DNA from 3 places in the Blautia sp. DFI.9.10 genome. Region 2 is predicted to be linked to each of the others. Evidence: predicted binding sites of a transcription regulator. Region 2 holds the regulator's gene; each other region holds the start of a gene.

What was found. Region 2 encodes HrcA, which represses chaperone genes, less so after heat shock. Its sites were predicted from a motif close to TGTTAGCACTCNNNNNNNNNGAGTGCTAACA; they were not measured.
Region 1: a site for HrcA is predicted at 1,284-1,314, ahead of NE671_RS06565 (Hsp20/alpha crystallin family protein). Genes of this name have one in related genera too.
Region 3: a site for HrcA is predicted at 995-1,025, ahead of htpG (molecular chaperone HtpG). Genes of this name have one in related genera too.

The regions. Positions count from the first base shown of each region.
Region 1 covers NZ_JANGAA010000008.1:11,145-13,423, forward strand. The annotation lists gene NE671_RS06560 (orotate phosphoribosyltransferase) at 1-285, opposite strand, end outside; gene NE671_RS06565 (Hsp20/alpha crystallin family protein) at 654-1,106, opposite strand; gene NE671_RS06570 (glycoside hydrolase family 36 protein) at 1,622-2,279, shown strand, end outside.
Region 2 covers NZ_JANGAA010000024.1:44,463-46,741, reverse strand. The annotation lists gene NE671_RS13360 (ABC transporter substrate-binding protein) at 1-378, shown strand, start outside; gene hrcA (heat-inducible transcriptional repressor HrcA) at 555-1,598, shown strand; gene grpE (nucleotide exchange factor GrpE) at 1,617-2,252, shown strand.
Region 3 covers NZ_JANGAA010000026.1:22,563-24,841, reverse strand. The annotation lists gene NE671_RS13760 (LPXTG cell wall anchor domain-containing protein) at 1-901, shown strand, start outside; gene htpG (molecular chaperone HtpG) at 1,142-2,279, shown strand, end outside.

The DNA.
Region 1 (2,279 bases), on a different contig from region 2:
GTTCATGGAAAGGACGCCGGCTTTGGTCAGTTCTTCGGCGAGATAAGCACCGATCACTTCAAGTCCGTCCATGCAGACGATGGTGTCTACCGGAATGGATGCTTCGTAATTTGCTGCGAGAGCGGATGCAATACGCTGTGCTTCAGCGCATCTGGATTTCATAGTAGTGAGATCCAGGTAGTGTGTGATATGGGATTGGGATGTTACGAAGTGTCCCGGAATCATTTTAAGCTGTATGCGGTTGTCAGTGCGTGCATAAATTTTTATGATGTTGTCCTGATCCATAATAAAAACCTCCTGTCGTGATCGTGTTTTACGTGGTTGTTCAGGAGAATTATCCTGAAGGATTACGAAACAGATTTATTTAACCGAATGCGGATTGCAAATATCCGATTAGCTGTGCATATTATACCATTAATTTCAAAAAAATGAAATAATATAATGCAAAATATATAAAAAATATTCAAAAAATCAAGCGTATTTGTTGAAAAATATCCAATATCATGAAAACTTTGACAATAGGATCATTACTATAGAGTGAAAGTACTTGTGAGTACGTAGTAAATTGGAAAGAGAGTGTCATATGTATTATTGCGTATAAAAAAGAGGAGGAGAATCCTTATGGATTCTCCCCCTGTGAGAGTGAGTCGATGTCAGCCTTCAATAGATACATATTTATCAGCTTCAATCTCTTCAGCTGCTTTTTTCGGAATAGAAAGTCTCAGAACACCGTTCTCAAATTTTGCATGGACATCTTCGTTTTTTACACCATTACCAACATAGAAGCTTCTGCTTGTGCTGCCGGCATAACGTTCACGGCGGATATAATTGCCTTTCTTGTCTTCCTCGTCTTTGTCAAGACCCTTGGCAGCAGAGATGGTAAGATAACCATCCTTCAGCTGTACCTGTACTTCATCTTTCTTAAATCCTGGAAGATCTACATCCAGCTCATAGCCTTTATCTGTTTCACGTACATCAGTTTTCATGATATTTTTTGCATGTTTGCCATAAAGAGGGTTCTTTCCGCTAAAGAAATTATCTCTGAATCCAAAATCATCCATCCAGTCATCAAATAAGTTTTCTCCAAATACACTCGGGAACATCATAAGTCATTTCTCCTTTCAAATTGAAAAGCCGTTCCGGTGGATCAAGAAATCCAACTGTTGCCGGTATATAGTTACCACTTCGGGTTATTCCGCAGTGGTGATCGTTTGGTTTTATTCTGAACATCTGGAAGTTCTTTTTTATCTTCTCCTTTGTTCTATATGTAATATAACACATGTTGTTAGCAAAGTCAAGAGGTGAGTGCTAAAAAATTGTGAAGAATTTGTGTTCCGTAAAATGAAAAACTAATTTCCACCTTTAGCCCTTTATGTTCTTATATTAAAAAGCGAATCGGACAAGGTCTGAAAAGCTTATGCAGATTGAACATTCTGCAATGTTATAATAACTTTAAAGCATAGAAAAAACCAAAAAAATCAATATAATAAGGCATATAGACAAAATGTATTAAAAAAATTTTTCGTACATTCTTCTGAGTTGAACAGACGATAGAAAGACAGTGTTCATGAGTATGCAGGTAAAGCAAAATGTAAATGAAAAAGTACAGGAGGAGAGAATAATGCAGAAAAAATATGCAGATTTTAAGCTTGGGGTACCGGATTATGTAACAGTGGAAACAGAAGAGGAGAGACTTGTGTGCCAGGGAGGGCAGACGACAGTAGCTGCCGGTGCAACTACTGTGGAATTTCAGGACGAAGGTGAACATGAGGATATATTTGTCACATCCGAGGATGCAGTAAGATGTGTGAAGCTGAGATGGAACTATAAGATCCCGAAATCAGCCAGATTTCTGGGAGATGCCTGGGAACGTACCTATGGTGATGCGGAATGGCATGGAATGAGCGGAAACCGTTATCTGCCATGGTATTTTCTGGCGAAGCTTTCTGAGAAGGTTCTCTGCTTTGGCGTAAAGGTCCGTCCTTCTGCTATGTGCTGCTGGCAGGTGGATACCAAAGGAATTACTTTGTTTCTGGATGTTCGCTGCGGAAATACAGGAGTACAGCTGAAAGGAAGAAAGCTGTGTGCCGCACAGATCGTCTGCATGGAAGCAGAAGGAGCAGATACTTTTGAAACTGCACAGAAATTCTGTGAAAAAATGTGTACAGATCCGATCTTCCCAGAGTTTCCGGTATATGGAAGCAATAACTGGTATTATGCTTACGGTGACAGCTCCGAAGAGGAGATCTTAAGTGATACCGATTATATCCTGAAACTGA
Region 2 (2,279 bases):
GAGAAGGTGACCAATATCGCAACCTGGCAGTATGTACTGAATAAAAATTCTGATCATAAAGAAGCAGCTCTGAAGTTCCTTCAGTATGTGTCCGGATATGAGGCCAGTAAAAATTACGGACAGCTGACAAAAATGTGTCCGGCAAGACTGGATGTGATCGAGGATAAGAATTTTGATCTGGATGGCATTGAAATGATCCGGCAATATCTGAAAGATTATAAGCTGAAAGCAAGACCACTGTGTGCCGATTCCATAGAAGCTATTTCGGCTATGGGTACGGAATTTCAGAAATATGTGCTGGGACAGAAAACAGAAGCGGAATTTTTTGCCGGGGCACAGAAATGCATAGACCAGTATTACAAAAAAGCATCGTACTGATGCTTTTTTTGTTGCGAAAAAATAAGAACTTTTTTTCAAAACATATTGACAAATATTTTACATGGTGATATCTTAAAGACTGTAGATGTTAGCACTCCACTAAAATGAGTGCTAACAGATATAAAAAAAGAATCAACATCCGTCAGGAAAGAATAAAAAGGAAAGGAGATGGATTCATGGAAGAGGTGTTGAATGAGCGCAAGCAAAAAATCTTAAAAGCAATCATCAAGACCTATATGGAAACCGGAGAACCGGTTGGTTCCAGGACCATTTCCAAGTATGCGGATCTCAATGTCAGTTCCGCAACGATCCGAAATGAAATGTCAGACCTGACAGATATGGGCTATATCGTCCAGCCTCATACCTCAGCAGGAAGGATTCCTTCAGATAAGGGCTACAGACTTTACGTCAATGAGCTAATGAAGGAGAAGGAAGCGGAGGTCGCAGAGCTGCGAGATCTGATCATTGAGAAGACAGATAAGATGGATAAGGTGCTTAAGAAGGTTGCGAAGGTTCTTGCTTCCAATACCAACTATGCTACCATGGTTTCCGTTCCGCAGTACAGCGGCAACAAGATCAAGTTCATCCAGCTGTCGAGGATGAGCGAGCTTCAGCTTGTGGCAGTGGTTGTCAGTGACAACAACACAGTCCGGAACCAGATCATCAATCTGGATGAGGAAATGGACGACCAGACGATCCTGAAACTGAATCTTCTTCTTAACACCAATCTCAATGGGATCCCGATCCAGGATATCAACCTTGGGATGATCGCCAGACTGAAGGAACAGGCAGGCAGCCACAGCGGTGTGGTGGCAACGGTTCTGGATGCAGTGGCAGCCACCATTCATGTGGAAGAGGAAGATATGGAGATCTATACTTCAGGTGCAACTAACATCTTCAAGTATCCGGAGCTTGCCGATAAAGAGAAGGCAACGGAGCTGATCTCCGCATTTGAGGAGAAGCATGAACTTGCCGATCTTGTAAAAGAACAGATGTCAGATGGAGAGAATACAGGAATCCAGGTTTACATCGGTGATGAGATGCCAATCCAGACCATGAAGGACTGCAGCATTGTAACTGCCAGATATGAACTGGGAGACGGAATGTACGGAACCATCGGGATCATCGGTCCCAAACGAATGGATTATGAGAATGTAGTGGACAGTCTGAAGGAACTGAAGAATCATCTGGATGACGTTTTGAAAAAGAAGAAAACTTAGAAAGGCGGTAGAAAAAAAGTGTCGGAGGAAACAAAGAAAACATCCGAAGAGCAGGAAGCGGAGAAGGAAATCCCCGTAACTGACGGAGATCAGGAAGAAGAAAACCTGACACCGGAGGGAGAAGATCTGCCGGAGGAAGAAAACAATACTCCAGGCGAAGAAGCTGCCTCAGAGGATAAAAAAGAAGAAAAATCAAAAACTTCCTTCTTCGGAAAGAAGAAAAAAGATAAATCTGAGCAGAAGGTGGAGGAACTTACCGATCGCCTGAAGCGTACCATGGCTGAATTTGACAATTTCCGTAAAAGAACGGAAAAAGAAAAATCCAGTATGTACATCATCGGAGCAAAAGAGATCGTTGAAAAGATCCTGCCGGTTGTGGATAACTTCGAAAGAGGTCTTGCACAGGCACAGGAAGGCGATGCTTTTGCAGATGGAATGAAAATGATCTACAAGCAGCTTACCACAACACTGGATGAGCTTGGTGTGAAGCCGATCGAAGCAGTGGGAAAGGAATTCAACCCGGATTTCCATAATGCAGTGATGCATGTGGAGGATGAAGAGGTTGGAGAGAACATCGTGGTGGAAGAATTCCAGAAGGGTTACACCTACAAGGATTTCGTAGTACGCCACAGTATGGTAAAGGTTGCGAACTAACTGACAACAAACTTTATTTTAACAGAT
Region 3 (2,279 bases), on a different contig from region 2:
ACTTTCACAGGGGGAATATCTGGAAGACATTGTGATCGCCAATGATGCAAATGTGGAAGCTTATGTAAATGTCCATTTCAGCGTTACAAAGAAAAAAACAGATAACGGTAAGAAGGCGAATAACCTTACAGGCATCAAAAAGCCATCCGATATCAAAGATCTTCCCAATGGAACCCAGAAAACCCAGAAAGCCCTGAAGCTTCCGGGAACAGTAAAGATCACTACAACAAAGGGAGAGCAGAAGGCATCTGTTAAATGGGATGTTAAGGGATCTTCTTATGATCCGTCTTCTGCAGAACGTCAGATATTTAATGTAAAAGGTACCGTCATTCTTCCGGAGGGGGTTAAGAATCCCAACAAGATCAGTACAGTGATCGCAGTAAGTATTACAGTAAACGGATATCAGGGCACGGAAGCCGCTGCATCGGACAATAAGATCACAGGCATTGATTCCAATGGCAAGTATGATACCAATACAAAGATCACCTTTACAGCAGCTGGTGCAGGAATGGATAATACAAACCCGCGTAAGGGAGATACCAGATATCAGCCGAAGAGCTGGAAGATCACAGAGACCCGTACCTGGGATGGAGAGCCTTATACTGCAACATTCCGTGTCAGCAAGCCGGGAAAATATACTCTGAAAGTTACCTTTGGACAGCAGAAATACGACGGCTCCAGCTGGAAGGATACCGGTACACAGTCAGAAAGTACGGTTACTTTTACGGTATCACAGGCAGCAGTTCTTACTGCGACTCCGAGTCCGGCAGTGACACAGACAAATCAGAAATCTGCAGTGCAGACGGGAGACAGTACACCGATCATGACATTTGTGATCATTTTGATCGTGGCTGTGGTATGTATTGGAGGAATCCTTGTATATCGTAGAAAGAAAAAATAAGAACAGAATGTAGAAGATAGTTTTACAGCACCCTCCGTACAAAAAATGTACGGAGGGATTTTTTTGCACATAGAGATCCGTTTTACATGCTGTTACTAGCACTCTATAATGATGAGTGCTAAATTTTTCTTGACTTTTGTAAAAAGTCGTATTAGTATATATTTATTGAAAAAAACAACAGGTTTCCGGCTCTGTCGGAACATCAGAAATAAAAATAAAAACAAAAGGAGAGTGACATATATGTCAGCAAAACATGGCAGTTTATCAATCAACAGTGAAAATATTTTTCCGATTATCAAGAAATGGTTATATTCCGACCATGATATTTTTGTAAGAGAGATGATCTCCAACGGATGCGATGCGATCACCAAACTGAGAAAGCTGGAAGTTATGGGAGATTATACATTCCCGGAAGGTTACAAACCGGCTGTAAATGTTATCGTTGATCCGGATCAGAAAACTTTGAAGTTTATCGATAACGGTATTGGTATGACAGCAGATGAAGTAGAGGAATATATCACACAGATCGCTTTTTCCGGTGCCACAGAGTTTCTTGAGAAATATAAGGATAAAACAACGGATGATCAGATGATCGGTCATTTCGGACTTGGATTTTATTCTGCATTTATGGTTGCAGATGAAGTTCATATTGATACTCTCTCTTACAAGGAGGGTTCCACACCGGTACATTGGACCTGTGACGGTGGTACGGAGTATGAGATGGCAGACGGAAACAAAACAGAACCGGGAACAGAGATCACTCTTTTCCTCAATGAGGAAAGCCTGGAGTTTGCCAATGAATATCGTATGAGAGAGGTTATCGAGAAATACTGTTCTTTCATGCCGGTAAATATCTATCTTTCCAAAGCAAATGCTGAACAGGAGTATGAAACGATCGATGAGGCAGATCTCCGTGAAGATGATGTGGTAGTTGAACATATCCATGAGGATGCCAAGACAGAGGAAAAGGAGAATGATAAAGGCGAGAAAGAAGTTGTGGAAGTTTCTCCTGCCAAAGATAAAGTAAAGATCAATAAACGGCCGGTATCCTTAAGCGATACACAGCCGCTCTGGATGAAACACCCAAATGAGTGCACGGATGAAGAGTATAAAGAATTTTACCGTAAGGTATTTATGGATTACAAGGAACCGCTGTTCTGGATCCATCTGAACATGGACTATCCGTTCAACCTGAAGGGTATCCTGTATTTCCCGAAGATCAGGACAGAGTATGATTCCATTGAGGGAACCATCAAGCTTTATAATAATCAGGTATTTATTGCAGATAACATCAAAGAGGTGATCCCGGAATTCCTTCTTCTTCTGAAAGGCGTGATCGACTGTCCGGATCTTCCACTGAATGTTTCCCGTTCTGCAC